Regions from separate parts of the Micromonospora sp. NBRC 107095 genome, predicted to be linked through region 2. Evidence: riboswitches for the same ligand, from Rfam matches in the RefSeq annotation. Region 2 holds a riboswitch; the other holds the start of a gene.
What was found. A riboswitch is a leader RNA that binds a small molecule or an ion and turns the genes downstream of it on or off. The one in region 2 is predicted to bind thiamine pyrophosphate.
Positions count from the first base shown of each region.

Region 1: another riboswitch for thiamine pyrophosphate. It lies ahead of QSK15_RS19505 (ECF transporter S component); the one in region 2 lies ahead of thiE (thiamine phosphate synthase).

Region 1 is NZ_BSTU01000003.1:582,897-590,500, reverse strand. It holds gene gnd (NADP-dependent phosphogluconate dehydrogenase) at 1-999, opposite strand, end outside; gene QSK15_RS19525 (thiamine-binding protein) at 1,189-1,485, opposite strand; gene QSK15_RS19520 (hypothetical protein) at 1,883-2,203, shown strand; gene QSK15_RS19515 (energy-coupling factor transporter transmembrane component T family protein) at 2,395-3,195, opposite strand; gene QSK15_RS19510 (ABC transporter ATP-binding protein) at 3,192-4,622, opposite strand; gene QSK15_RS19505 (ECF transporter S component) at 4,789-5,376, opposite strand; TPP riboswitch at 5,450-5,554, opposite strand; gene QSK15_RS19500 (alpha/beta fold hydrolase) at 5,661-6,482, shown strand; gene QSK15_RS19495 (sugar isomerase domain-containing protein) at 6,512-7,261, shown strand; gene QSK15_RS19490 (DUF6328 family protein) at 7,381-7,604, shown strand, end outside.
Region 2 is NZ_BSTU01000006.1:62,909-70,512, reverse strand. It holds gene QSK15_RS25965 (ThuA domain-containing protein) at 1-4,916, opposite strand, end outside; TPP riboswitch at 5,229-5,338, shown strand; gene thiE (thiamine phosphate synthase) at 5,333-5,959, shown strand; gene thiO (glycine oxidase ThiO) at 5,953-7,116, shown strand; gene thiS (sulfur carrier protein ThiS) at 7,107-7,307, shown strand; gene QSK15_RS25945 (thiazole synthase) at 7,304-7,604, shown strand, end outside.

The sequences.
Region 1 (7,604 bases), on a different contig from region 2:
GGAAGCGAGCAGCGCCCGTCGGACGTCCTCGATGAAGGTCTCCCGGTCCGTGACCTGCCACTTCTCACCCGCGTCGGGGAACGCCCGTCGGGCCGCCTCACGCTGGTCGACGTGCCCGGAGAGCGAGCGGGCGAAGGTCGCCTCGGCGATCCCGGTGATCGGGATGCCCAGGTCCAGGGCGCTTTGCACGGTCCACCGACCGGTGCCCTTCTGCTCGGCCCGATCCTGCACGATGTCCACGAAGGACCGGCCGGTCGCCGCGTCCGTGTGCGCGAGCACGTCGGCGGTGATCTCGATGAGGAACGACTCCAACTCGCCGTTGTTCCACTCCCGGAAGATCTCCGCGATCTCGGCCGGCGTCGCGTCCAGGCCGGCCCGGAGCAGGTCGTACGCCTCGGCGATGAGCTGCATGTCGGCGTACTCGATGCCGTTGTGCACCATCTTGACGAAGTGCCCGGCGCCGTCCGGCCCGACGTGCATGCAGCACGGCACACCGTCCACCTGGGCGGCGATCTTCTCGAACATCGGCCCGAGCTTCGCGTACGACTCGGCGGAACCACCCGGCATGATGCTCGGCCCGCGCAGCGCGCCCTCCTCGCCGCCGGAGACGCCGGTGCCGCTGAAATGCAGCCCCTGCGCCCGCAGCGCCTCCTCACGGCGACGGGTGTCCGCGAAGTGGGCGTTGCCGCAGTCGACGATGATGTCGCCCTCGTCGAGCAGCGGGACCAACTCGTCGATCACCGCGTCGGTGGGCGCGCCGGCCTTCACCATCACGATGACAGCGCGGGGCCGCTCCAGTGACGCCACGAAATCGGCCATCGTCTCGCCCGGCACGAACGTGCCCTCGTCGCCGTGCTCGGCGACCAGGCTGCGGGTGCGCTCCGGCGAGCGGTTGTGTACTGCCACCGTGAAGCCGTTGCGAGCCAGGTTGCGGGCCACATTGCGACCCATCACCGCCAGCCCGGTCACCCCGATCTGAGCCCTCGCCTGATCAGCCATTCGTGCCGCCACCTCTCGTCACACCACTATCAGCGTTTGGAAACTTACCGTGATGTGAGCCGATACGGACCAGTGATCGAGGTCCCGTTACTGCACGTGACGTGGACGATGCCGCCGGCGGTTTCGACGCCCGACGATGGCCGGCGAGCCCTGCGCAGGGAAACCTGCCGTCATTGCCCGCCGCGCGCGTCAGCCTTCGGCGAGACGGGCTTCGATACGGGCGATTTTCCCGGTGAGCGCGTCGGTGACCCCGGGCCGGACGTCGGCCTTCAGCACCACACTCACCCGGGGTGCCCGCGCGGCCACGACGTCGACCGCCCGCTTCACCACCGCCATCACCTCGTCCCACTCGCCCTCGACGGTGGTGAACATGGCATCGGTCCGGTTGGGCAGGCCGGACGCACGGACCACCCGAACCGCCTCAGCGACCAGGTCACCCACCGAATCGTCACCGCCGAGCGGGGTGATCGAGAACGCGATCAGCATGGTGCCCATCGTGTCAGGAAATTCGGGTGCGCCGGTGCCCGCCAACGGGATAGCGTGCGGGCATGCGCAACTGACGCCCCACTCTCCGAGCCGGTCCGCCGCCCCGCGCCGCGGTCCGTGCGCTCCTGGGCGTCCCGCATCTCCCACCCGCCGTTCGGCGGCGCTGGCTGTGTCCCGACCCCGGTGAGCAGTCCCTTCCCCGTTCGACCGTCGTGGTGCGACGGTCACCAGCCGAACCGACCGACCGCCGGAGCGCGGGACGGCCGTGTCGATCGGCCCGAAGGAGGCCCGGATGCCTACCAGGCGCAAACCGAAGAGGTCCCGTACAGCCACACCTACCTCCGCCAGCACGGACCCGGCGGCCGGCCATGACGCGCTCCTACCAAGCCGCCCCGAGGTGGACCTCGCGGTCGAACCGGCGTTCCTGGCCGAGCTGGCGCTTCCCGCAGCGTTGGGTGATCCGGCAGTCCTGGTCGAGCCGCCACTGCCGGCGGTGCTGAATCAGACGGCTCTGCCGGAGGCGGTGCCGGGTGAGCTGGTGCCGCCGGTCGACGTGCCGGCGGTAGCCGACGCGCCGGTGGCGGCGGACCTGCCGAAGGTGACCGGGCGACCGAAGGCACCGACGGCCGGACCGCCGCAGGGTGGCGGGACGCGGGCGATCGGCGGGCGTGGCCAACAAGCTGGCCAAAACCGCCGCTACGCCTTCCGCCGCAGCTGACCCCCCCCCACCCACCCACCCTGTCCCGCCCCCCGACCCCCCCGGGCGGTGAGGCAGACAGCAACTTCAGGGGTGGTGCTGCCTCATTGCCCAACGAAGCAGCACCATCCCTGATGTTGTGCGGATCATGCCGGCGCGGCGATGCAAATCGACGCCGTGCGGGAGGGGTGCGGGGTGGGAGCGGCCGGGGCTCAGCCGATCAGGGGGCGGAAGGTGCCGGCCAGCACGCTCGTGGTCAGGGCTGCCGCAGCCAGCGCCGCTGCCCCGGCTATCAGGAGGGCGTCGGCGCGGGTGAAGTGTTGCCGGCGCGCGACGGTACGGGGTGTGCCGGCGTCGAAGCCACGCGCGTCCATCGCCACGGCCAGCCGGGTGCCGCGCCGGATCGCCCCTACCAGCAGCGCGAACGCGGTGGAGGCGAAGAGCCGCAGCTTCGCCACCGGATCGCGTCCCGCGTCGACGCCGCGCGCACGCCGAGCCATGCTGATCATCTGCCACTCCTGGCCGAGCAGCGGCACCAGCCGGAACGCGGCCAGCGCCCCGATGGCGAACCGCGCCGGCGCCTTCGCGTTCTGGATCAACGCGTCCGCCAGGTCGGTGGGGTCGGTGGTCGCGAAGACGATCACGCCGGGCAGTGCCACCGCGAACACCCGCAGCACCAGGCCGAGCGCGGTGAGCAGCACACCGGTGCTCACCAGCACCGGCCCCGCGTCCAGCAGGACCCGACCGGACCGGTCGGCGGCGAACAGCACCAGGGTGACCAGGATGCCGGCGGCGCTGAGCAGCAGCGGCCAGGCCCGTCGGGCCAGTACCCGGTAGCGGATGCCGAACAGCGGCAGGACGGCCAGTTCGAGGGCGATGGCGATCGCCGGGGCGACCGGGTCCAGGGTGGCCAGCAGGATGAACGAGAAGGCGAGTGCGGCGGCGACCTTCGCCACCGGGTTGCGGCGGGCCAACGGCGCGTCCGGCGCGGCGACCGGCTCGATGCTGATCATCGGTGGTCGTCCGGGGCTCGGTGCAGGGTGACGGTGCGGTCGGCGAGCGCGGCGACGAAGTCCGCGTCGTGGGTGACGGTGACCACGCCGTGGCCGGCGTCGCGCAGGTCGGCGAAGAGGTCGACCAACTCCCGCCAGGTCCGCCGGTCCTGGCCGAAGGTGGGTTCGTCACAGATCAGCAGGCGGGGCGCGGTGGCCAGGGCCGTCGCCACGCTCAGCCGCCGCGCCTCACCACCGGAGAGGGTGTACGGGTTGGCGGCGGCGAGCCGGGCCAGCCGCAGCCGTTCCAGCAGCCCGGCCACGGTCTCGTTGACCACCGCCTCGGGTTGACCGGTGCGGCGCGGGCCGAGCGCCAGCTCGTCGAAGACGGTGCTGGTGACGAACTGGTGTTCCGGATCCTGGAAGACCGACCCGATCCGCCGGGCCAGCGCGGGCGCCCGCCAGCGGTGCGGGGGAGTGCGGTGGTCCGGGCCGGCCAGTTCGGCGGACGCGGTGACCCGCCCACTGCCCGGCCGGAGCAGACCGCCGAGCAGCAACGCCAGGGTGGACTTGCCGGCACCGTTCGGTCCGCGTACGGCGAGTGCCTCGCCGGCGCGTACCGACAGGTTGGTGTGGCCCAGCCGGGGTGGCAGGCCGACCTGGTCGGCGGTGAGCAACAGCTCCCCGGGGGCGGCAGTGGCCGGCCGGGGCGTGACGGGGTGACCGGGCACCCAGACGCCCTCGGCGGCCAGGGCGGCGCCGTGGGCGGCGAAGACCGCCTCGGGGGTGCCGTCCGCGCGGACGCCGCCTCCCGGTTCCAGGACGACCACCCGGTCGACCAGTGGCAACGCCTCGGCGACCCGGTGCTCGACCAGGATCAGCGTGGTGTCGGCGTCCAGCGCGCCGGCCACCGCGTGCCGGACCAGGTCGGCCCCGGCCGGGTCGAGGTTGGCGGTCGGCTCGTCGAGGAGCAGCAGGGCGGGGCGCAGGGCCAGCGCGCCGGCCAGGGCGAGGCGTTGCTGCTCGCCGCCGGAGAGCGCCGCGGTGCGGCGGTCCCGGGGGTACGGGAAGCCGACCCGGTGCAGTGCCTCGTCGACCCGGGGCCAGATCTCGTCGGCCGGTACCCCCCGGTTCTCCAGCCCGAACGCGACGTCGTCGCCGCAGCGGGCCATCACCAGTTGGGTCTCCGGGTCCTGGAAGACGACGCCGACCCGTTCCCGCCCCTTGCGCGGGTCGAGCCCGTCGATCTCGACGGTGCCCTCCTGCTCGCCGGAGTCGTCGGGAAGCAGCCCGGCCAGCGCGCTGAGCAGGGTGCTCTTGCCGGCCCCCGAGGGCCCGAGCAGCAGCACCCGTTCCCCGACCTCGATCCGCAGGTCGACCCCGCGCAGCGCCCAGGCCCGCCGCCCGGCGTGCCGCCACCCGAACCCCCGCAACACCACAGCGCCCACCGAACCCCCCAGCCCTCCGCTCCCACCCACCCCCAGACCCCACCCCACCCCACCCCCGGCCCCACCCCACGGCCCGGCCGATTGATCATGAGGTTGGCGGGGGTTTCAGAGATCCATTCCACCGCCAACCTCATGATCAACGAGGATCGGTGCGGCGCGGGTGGGGTTAGATCAGGGCGCGGTCCCGGCCTGCCGGGAAGCGGTCCAGGACGCCGGTGTTGGCCAGGGCCTTGGTCAGCAGCCAGCCGCCCGCTCCTGCGATGACGGTGGCGCTGACGACGGTGAGCAGCGCGTACGGGATGCGGTAGTCGGCCAGCGCGTAGTCGACGTTCCAGACGAAGAAGTCGAACAGCGCGGCGCTGACACCGGTCAGCGCGCCGGCGAACACGGCTGTCGGCAGCCGGAACGACCGGTAGCGGAAGGCGGCGAAGGCCAGCTCGGCGCCGATGCCCTGCACGATCCCCTGCGGGATCACCGTGCCGGCCCACTGGCTGCCCAGCAGCGCGGACAGGACCGCGGCCACGGTCTCGCAGTAGAGCGCGGCACCGGGCTTGCGGATGACCAGCCCACCGATCACCGCCGGCATCAACCAGACGCCGTAGAGCAGCGTCTGCGCCGGCGGGAAGAAGGCGAACGCACCCTCGGTGGCGCTCCAGACCAGGCCCCAGGCCCAGAAGATGACGCCGAAGGCGACCGCGATCACCGAGGCGACCACGATGTCGATGGTGCGCCAACGGTTGGTGGTGTTGTCCATGATTGCTCCCAGTTCAACGAAGAGAACCAGGAGAAGACGCACGCCGCGTCCGGTGGCACCGGACTGCGGCGCGGCTGGAGGTCGACCGAACTCCCTGCGCTGGCATTACCCAGATCAGGTTCGAGGGTCTGCGGGCGTACCCACACTCTCAGCGCTGTGCGCTCCCCTGTCGGATATGAAGTTGTCTCGGTGACGCTAACACCGACCCGGGTCGTGGGCCCAGCAGGGCATGCGCTGACCTGCGGGAGCGGCCGGCCCACCGCCTTCTGGGTACGCTTCCGATCATGCGGGTAGATGCGCGAGGCCTCACGTTCGACGTGACAGTCGACGGTCCACCGGACGGCGTACCCGTCCTGCTGCTGCACGGCTTCCCTCAGCACAGCGGTGAGTGGGACGACGTGGTGCCGCGGCTGCACCCGGGTGGGCTGCGCACGTACGCGCTGGACCAGCGCGGCTACTCGCCCGGTGCCCGGCCCACGGCGGTGGCCGACTACCGCATCCCCGAACTCGTCGGCGACGTGGTGGCGGTGCTCGACGCGCTGGAGCTGGACGCCGTGCACCTGGTCGGCCACGACTGGGGCGCGGTGGTGGCGTGGGCGGTCGCCGCCCGGCACCCCGACCGGGTGCACACGCTGACCGCGGTGTCCGTGCCGCATCCGGCGGCGATGGCGCACGCGCTGACCACCGACAGCGGACAGAAGGCCCGCTCGTCGTACATGGCGTTGTTCCGCAAGCCGGACACGGCGGAGAAGGTGCTGCTGGCGTGGCACGCCGCCGCGCTGCGCAAACTGCTCGGCGGGGTGGGCGACGCGTCCCGGGTGAACAGGTACGCCGACCCGATGCGCGAGCCGGGAGCGCTCACGGCGGCCCTGAACTGGTACCGGGCGATGTCCCGCGCCGACCTGGCCGGTGTCGGCCCGGTCACGGTGCCCACCACGTATGTCTGGAGTGACCGGGACGTCGCCATCGGCCGGACCGCCGCCGAGGCGTGCGCGGCGAACGTCACCGGGGACTACCGGTTCGTGCAGCTGTCCGGGGTGAGTCACTGGATCCCGGACGAGGCGCCGGCCCCACTCGCCGAGGCGATCCTGGCCCGGGCCGGCTAAGTGGCAGGCAATCGAACGACGGAGGACGTATGACGGTGAGTGCCGAGGACTACCTGGCCGTGGTGACCGAGACGATCGGCCGGGTGGCCGCCAGCCAGCGGGAGGCGGTGGGGCGGGCCGCCGACCTGATCGCCGAGGCGGTCCGGGCCGACGGCGTGGTGCACGCGTTCGGCACCGGGCACTCGGAGGCCCTCGCGATGGAGATCGCCGGGCGGGCGGGTGGTCTGGTGCCGACCAACCGGATCGCGCTACGCGACCTGGTGCTGATCGGTGGCGAGCCGGCGGAACGGCTCGGCCCGCTGCTGGAACGGGACCCGGCCATCGCGCACCGCCTCTACGAGCTGGCCCCGGTGCGCCCCACCGACGTCTTCGTGCTCGCCTCGAACTCCGGGGTCAACGGCGCGATGGTGGAGTTCGCCACGCTGGTGAAGGAGCACGGTCACGGGCTGGTGGCGATCACCTCGGCGCAGCACTCCGGTCGGATGACGTCCCGGCACCCGTCGGGGCGCAAGCTGAGCGACCTCGCCGACGTGGTGCTCGACAACGGCGCCCCGTACGGCGACGCGACGCTGCCCCTGCCCGGCGGTGGCGCGGTCGGCGCGGTCTCCTCGATCACCGCGGCGTTGCTGGCGCAGCAGGTGACGGTGGAGGTCGTGGCGCGGTTGCTGGCGGCGGGGCAGCGGCCCCCGGTCTACCTGTCGGCGAACATCCCCGACGGCGACGCGCACAACAACGAGCTGGAAGCCCGGTACGCGGGCCGCATCCGACGCGGGTCCTGACGTTGCCACAGTATGAACGGCGGATGTCGTGAACTTGTTTCGCGCTCGGCCGGGTGGGGCATTGGCGTTGCTGCCGGCGGCCGGGACCGCCGGCAGTAGCGTCTCACCGGAGGTAGCGCGTGTCCAAGGAGACCGAGAAGCAGCGTTGGCAGCGCAACTTCGCCGACCTGCTGCAGGAGTTGCGGGTCGCTCAGACCGGTGTTCAGATCCTCTTCGCCTTCCTGCTCACCCTGCCGTTCAGTAACGGGTTCACCAGGACCAGCGAGTTCCAACGCGACGTGTACATCGTGGCGTTGCTCGCGGCGGCCGCCGCCACCGCGATGATCATCTCGCCGGTGGCGTT
Region 2 (7,604 bases):
ACGTTGCCGGCCTTGTCCGTCGAGCGGAACCGGAGTTCGTGCTCGCCGTCCCCGCTGACCGCCACCGGAGCGGTGTACGCCGTCCAGGTGGTGGCCCCGTCCAGCTGGTACTCGGTGCTGGCGAGCCCGCTACCGCCGGCCTCGTCGGCGCCGGTGAGCGTGATCGTCACCGGTCCGGTGTACCACCCGTCGGTCGGGGTGCCGGAAACCGCCGCGGTGGTCACCGGCGCGGTCTCGTCGGCCACCTCCGTGCTGAGCCGGAAGTAGTCGAACGAGGCGGTCTTCGACGCCGTCTGGTTGGCGCCGAGGGTGAACAGCCCCACCTTCGGGGTGGCACCCACAGCGGTGTTGGTCAGCGCCTCCAACGCGGTCCAGGCCGTCCCGTCCGCCGAGTACGACGCGGTGAACGTGTCGCCGACGCGCGCCAACCGCAGGTGCCAGACGGCGCTGGTCAGGTTGGTCACCTCCGGCTGCGGGTTCTGCACCGTACCGGCGATCTCGCTGCGGAACTCGATCCGCCGCGTCACCGCCGAGCCGGCCTGGTTGTCCGCGATGAAGTCGAACTTCAGGTAGTTGTCGTCGTCGGCCTGCACGAGCAGACCGGCCTGCTGGTACTGCTCGTTCAGCAGGCTGCCGTCGACCTTCGTCTCCAGGGTCCAGTCGCCCGACGGCGCGGTCTGGAGGATGAAGTTCTTCGGCCCGGTGTTGTCGGTGCCGTAGATGTCACCGTTGGGCACGTCGATACGCAACGCGCCACCGGTGACCCGGTAACCGGTCGGGTCCTCCCGCAGGATCGCGTCCCACCGGCACTTGTCCAGCGTGGTGCCGTTGAACTCGTCCGACGGGTCGACCGGCCCGGCCGGGGCGTCCGGCGTCACCTGGAACGAGTCGAAGGCCGCGTCGACAACCGGTGCCTCGGTGCCACCGTTGAGCGCGAAGACCCCGATCCGCGGGTTGGTGATGCCGGCGAGCGCGGCCGAACGGCCGACCGGGGTGAACGTCTGGCCGTCGCTCGAAACGGACGCGGTCAGGTTCGTCCCGTCGCTGGTGACCCGCAGGTACACGGTGTCACCCGCCGGTGCGTTGGTGGCGTCGGCAGACTCGTTGCGCGGCGTGCCCGCCGTCTCCCGGATGAACTCCACCCGCCGGCTGCCGTTGTACAGCAGGTCCACCTTGGCGTAGTTGTCGTCGTCGCCGTACACCAGCAGGCCGGCCTGCTGGTAGTTGGCCGTCACCGGCAGAGTGACCTTGGTGGTCATCTCCCACGCGCCGGTCGGAGCCGGCTGGAGCACCAGGTTGGTGGCGTCGTTGCGTGCACCGTAGAGGTCACCCACGGCGGTGGGCAGCCGCAGTGCGCCGCCACTGAGGGAGTAGAGCTGGTTCTCCCGGATCACGCTGGTCCAGCGGTCCTTGTCGAGCGTGTTGCCGTTGAAGTCGTCCGAACGCGCCCCGAAGCAGGACGTGTCCGGCGCGTCGACCCGCACCGGCACCGTGGCGTACGACTTGGCGCCCTTGCTGTCGGTCACCGTGAGGGTGGCCGTGAAGGTGCCCGCGCTGGTGTAGGTGTGGCTGGCGTCCAGGGTGGTCGCCGTACCGCCGTCACCGAAGTCCCAGGCGTACGTCAGCGGGGTGTCGCCCTCGGCGTCGGTGGCCGTGCCGTCGAAGGCGACGGTGACCGGTGCGGTGCCGGTGGCCGGGGTGGCCGTGGCGCTGACCACCGGCGGCGCGTTCTCGGTGACACCGCGGCCGACGAAGTCCATCCAGTTGACGTTGAACAGCGAACCAGTGCCGCCGTTCGGGTCGCGGGCCAGGAAGTACAGCGAGCCGCTCGCGGCGCCGGTGACCGGTGCGCTCACGTCCGTGTACGTCTGCCACGCGCCGGTCGCCGGCACGGTGGCAGTGGCGACCACCGGTCCGTCGACCGCACCGGCGCGAACCTCGATCCGACCGCCAGCGGCGGCGGAGGCGGCCCGGAACCGGATCTCGGTGATGTTGGTCAGGTCCGCCGGGGCGAGCGACCACCAGTCGCCGTCCTCGATGAACGCGATGTTCTGACCGCCGCCGGCGGTGTCGGCGCCGGTTTCCCGCTGCACGCCGGCGTCGCCGCCGCCGGTGCTCACCGGAGCGCGCCCGGTCGCGGTGAAGAACTCGGCCTGCTTGCGCTTGGGCTGCAACACCTCGATCACCCGACCGGTGAGCGGGCTGGCGCCGCCGGCACCACCGTCGTCGGTGTAGGTGGCCTCGAAGACCGCGAAGACGTTCGCCTCGGCGCCATGCCCGGAGGCGAGCGACGTCTGGACGGTGCCGGTGCAGCCGGTGTGCTGCTCCAACGGGTGGGCGTGCTCGTCGTGACCCAGGAGCACCTGGAGGTTCACCCGGTCACAGTCGATCTCCCCGTCCTCCGGGTCGGTCACCTTGATCGTGTATCGGACCTGGTCGCCCCAGTCGAAGAACCCGCCGTCCGGCGGGAACTCGATGGTCACCGTCGGGGACGTGTTGCCCACGGTGACCGGCACGTTGGCCACCGCGGTACGGCCCTTGGGGTTGGTGACGGTGAGCTGGGCGGTGTAGTTGCCCGCCGTGGCGTACGTGTGGGTCGGGTTCGCCTCGGTGGAGGTCTGCCCGTCACCGAAGGCCCAGGCGTAGCTGAGCGTGCCACCGTCCGGGTCCCGGGATCCGGCGCTGGAGAAGGTCACCGTCAACGGCGCCGCACCCGAGGTCGGGGTGGCGGACGCCGCAGCGATCGGTGCGCGGTCCCCGGCGGTGTAGTCGATCCGGTAGACGCCCGAGTTGTCGTTGTTGCCGCCGAAGCCGCTGCCCCACTCGATCAGGTACAACGCGCCGTCGGGGCCGAACTCGAAGTCCATCGGCCGGATCATGCTCATGCCGGTGAGCAGCTGGTTGATGTCCACCAGCGACTTGCCGTCGGGGGTCAGCTGCATGGTGTACATCTTGTTCTGGTTCCACTCGCCGAGCAGTGCCTTGCCGTCGTAGTACGCCGGCCACTTGCGGGTGGAGTTGAGGTCGGCGTCGTAGCGGTAGACGGGGCCGCCCATCGGTGCGCCACCGCCGCCGATCTCCGGGTAACGCGCGTCACCGGCGTACCCGTAGTCGACGGTCGCGGGGACGACCGGCGGGAGGTTGGTCAGGCCGGTGTTGTTGGGCGAGTTGTTCACCGGCGCGGCGCAGTCGAACTTCGCGCCGCTCGGGCCGGACGGGAACGTGTAGTCGTTGTACGCCTCGTTCGTCCCGGTGCAGTACGGCCAGCCGTAGTTGCCGGGGGTCACGATGTTCCACTCGACCAGGCCCCGAGGGCCGCGGTTCGGGTTGTCGGAGTTGGCGTCCGGCCCGTAGTCCGCGACGTACAAGGTGTTGGTCTTCGGGTCGGTGCCGATCCGGAACGGGTTGCGGAAGCCCATCGCGTAGATCTCGGGACGGGTCTTCTCGGTTCCCGGCGCGAACAGGTTGCCGGCCGGAACGGTGTACGTCCCGTCGTCCTCCGGGTGGATCCGGATCACCTTGCCGCGCAGGTCGTTCGTGTTGGCGGAGGTGCGCTGCGCGTCATAGTCCTGGCGGCCGGCCCGCTCGTCGATCGGCGAGTACGAGTTCGACTCGAACGGGTTGGTGTTGTCGCCGGTGGCCAGGTACAGGTTGCCCTCGCCGTCGAAGGTCATGCTGCCGCCGGCGTGGCAGCAGGTGTTGCGTTGGGTGTCGACCCGCAGCACCTGCTTCTCGCTGGCCGGGTCGATGGTGTCACCGGTCACCGTGAAGCGGGACAGCAGGTTGCGGGTGACCCCGTCGTTCGGGGCGTAGTACAGGTACACCCACTTGTTGGTGGCGAAGTCCGGGTCGAGCCGGATGCCGATCAGGCCGTCCTCGTTGCCGGTGAAGACGTCCAGGTCGACGGCGGTGACGGTGTTGCCGGTGTCCGGCTTGATGATCTGCACCCGACCGTCGCGCTCGATGTAGAAGACCCGCCCGTCGGGGGCGATGTCCAGCTCCATCGGGTTGCTGGTGTTGCTGTCCAGGGAGATCTTCTCGAAGTTGGAGGTCTTCGAGGCGCCACAGTCGGCGCCCACCACACCGGCGGCGGTCTGGATGCCGCCGAGCAGGTGGGAGAGGAAGCCAGGCTCGGCGTACGACTCCCGGGTGTGTCCGCCTCCGGTGTACCAGGAGCGGCCGCCGTCGAAGTCCTGACACCAGGCGATCGGGTGGTCGGCACCCATCGCGCCGGCACCGGCGGTGTAGCTCTTCTCGTCGAGGCTGGCCAGCACGTGGACGTCCGGCCGAGGGTTGGTCTGGTAGTTGTACCACTCGTCGAAGCGGGACCAGCGGTCCGGCAGTTCCGCAGTGGACGGGTGGGCGTGGTCCTCGACCTTGACCGTGGCCTGCTGGTTCTGCGGGTGGTTGGCGAAGTACGCGCCGACGAGGTCGCCGTACCAGGCCCAGCTGTACTCGGTGTCCGACGCGGCGTGGATGCCGACGTAGCCACCGCCGGCCTGCACGTAGCGCTCGAACGCCGCCTGCTGCTCGGCGTTGAGCACGTCACCGGTGGTGGAGAGCCAGATCACCGCCTTGTACTTCGCCAGGTTGGCGTCGTTGAATGCCGCGCCGTCCTCGGAGTTGTCAACGGTGAATCCGTTGGCGGCGCCGAGCTGTTGGATGGCGGCAATGCCGGTGGGGATGGAGTCGTGCCGGAAGCCGGCGGTCTTGGAGAAGATCAGGACGGAGTAGGGATCGGCTGCGGCCTTTGGCGCCTTTGGCGCCACCTGGCTGACCGGGGCTGCGGCTTTCGCATCCCGTGGGGGGACCTGGGCGGCCGCCTGGGCGGGCGTGCCGAACAGGGTGGTCGAGGCCATGGCCAGGGAGATCAGGGTTGCGGTGATGGGTACGCGGGCACGACGAGAACGGGACACGCCGCCTCCTGTGTCGTAGTGACAGAGCTCGCGGGAGTCGGCTCGCCGAAGGCCGTCCCTGATGGAGCCGGTGGTGACGCCGTGCCAGGGTGCCCCCACCGACATTTTGTCGAATCGCTGAACAAATTAATTCGGCTGGCTCGATGTCGGGCAAGATGCGGGCGGGTAACGGTTCTGCAACGGCAGGCGACATTCCGAACAGGACCGCATGAAGTGCCCCATGGATCTTGATCGTTCTGTTGTGGTCCGGCCCGCCGGCCGCCGCCGACCCGGCGCCTTGGCAGGCCGGCGGATCTGTCGTACGGTGACACGCAAGTAACCCACGGGAGCCCGGTGTACCGGGCTGAGAGGGGGGCTGACAGCCCCCGACCGTCGAACCTGATCCGGGTAATGCCGGCGCAGGGAGGAGCGTTGCCGTGCCGTCCCTGGGACGATTGCATCTCATCACGGACACCCGACCCGGGTGTGACCCACTCGCCGTGGTCCGGGCCGCCCTCAGCGCGGCCCGTGCCGAGCTGGTGGTGCAGGTCCGGGTGGAGGATTCCGCCACCGACCGCGAGGCGTACGACCTGGCCCGACGGGTGCTGACGCTCTGCACCTCGTACGGGGCGTCCTGCCTGGTCAACGACCGGTTGCACGTGGCGCTGGCGGTCGGCGCCGCCGGTGGCCACGTCGGCGCCGACGACCTGCCGGTCGCCGCCGCCCGCCGGGTGCTCGGCCCCACCGGCGTGCTGGGCGCCACCGCCCGCGCGCCGGGCCCCGCCGGCGAGGCCGTCGCGGCGGGAGCCACCTACCTCGGCGTCGGACCGTGCCACACCACCAGCACCAAGACCGGTCTGCCGGATCCCATCGGGCCCGCCGGCGTACGTGCCGTCGTCGACGCCGTCGACGTGCCGGTCATCGCGATCGGTGGAGTGACCGCCGCCCGGGTGCCGGCGCTGCGGGCCGCCGGGGCGTACGGGGTGGCGGTGGTCGGTGCCGTCTCCGCCGCCGCCGACCCGGCACGGGCGACCGCCGCGCTGATCGAGGCTCTGACGTGCTGACCGGCCGGTCCCCGTCAGCGCCGTCGAGCGACCGGGTCCGGCCGGACGTGGCAGTGGTGGGGGCGGGGCCGATCGGGCTGGCGATCGCCTGGCGCTGCGCCGCGCGGGGGCTGCGGGTGGCGGTGCACGATCCCGCACCCGGCTCGGGGGCGTCGTCGGTGGCCGCCGGCATGCTCTCCCCGGTCGCCGAGGCGTACTTCGGCGAACGGCAGCTGACCGCGTTGCTGGTGGCGTCCGCCGCCCGCTGGCCGGCGTTCGCCGCCGAGCTGACCGAGACGACCGGAGTCGGGATCGGCTACCGGACCGAGGGCACAGTGATGGTCGGGCTCACCGGCGACGACCTGGCCGAGGCGCGCCGGCTCTGGGCGTACCAGCAGGGGTTGGGCCTGCCGGTGACGCCGCTGCGCCCCAGCGAGCTGCGCGACCGCGAGCCGGCGCTCGCCCCGCGGGTGCGCGGCGGCGCGCTCGCGCCCACCGACCACCAGGTTGACCCTCGGCTGCTGGTGCCGGCGCTGCGCACGGCCGCGCAGCGGGCCGGCGTGGTGCTCGTGCCACAACCGGTCCGACGGCTGTCCGATCTGGACGCCGGTGTCACGGTGGTCGCCGCCGGCTGTGGGGCCGCCGCGCTCACCGGCCTGCCCGTGCGGCCGGTGAAGGGTCAGATCCTCCGGCTTCGCGCGCCCGACGGCCTCGCGCCGGGCTTCCGGCACGTGATCCGGGGGTACGCCGACGGCGAGCACGTCTACCTGGTGCCCCGCGCCGACGGTGAGGTGGTGCTCGGCGCGACGGTCGAGGAGCGGTCGGACACCACTGTCACCGCCGGCGCGGTGCAGCGGCTGCTGCGCGCCGGGGTCGACCTGCTGCCCGAACTGGCCGAGTACGACCTGGTCGAGGCGGTCGCCGGGCTGCGCCCGGGCACCCCGGACAACGCGCCGATCCTCGGCCCGCTGCCCGACCGGCCGGACGTGCTGGCCGCCACCGGGCATCACCGGCACGGCATCGTGCTCACCCCGATCACCGCCGACCTGATCGCCGACCTGGTGCTCGGCGGCGGACCCGACCCACTGCTCACGCCCTTGCGGGCGGACCGCTTCGGTCCGACCGGTGCCGTCGTGGGCGGACCTGAACCGACGATGGAGGGGAACCCGTGGAGTTGACGGTGAACGGGGCCGGGCGCAGCGTTCCCGCCGGCGCGTCAGTGGCGGACCTGGTCGGCGACATCGTGCCGCACCCACGGGGGGTGGCGGTCGCGGTTAACGGCGAGGTGGTGCCGCGCACCGGCTGGCCGGCCCGGGCGCTGCGCGACGGTGACCGGGTCGAGGTGCTCACCGCGGCGCAGGGCGGGTGAGCGGCGTGCCATTCGAGCTGGGTGGGGAGACCTTCACCTCACGGTTGATCCTCGGCACCGGCGGCGCCGCGAACTTGCACGTGTTGGAGCAGGCGATCCGGGCGTCCGGGACCGAGCTGGTCACCCTGGCGTTGCGGCGGGTGGGCACCGCGCCGGGCTCCACCGGTGGCCTGCTGGAACTGCTGGACCGGTGCGGCGTACGCCTGCTGCCCAACACCGCCGGCTGCCACACCGCGACCGAGGCGGTGAAGGTGGCCCGGCTGGCCCGGGACGCGTTCGACACCAACTGGGTCAAGC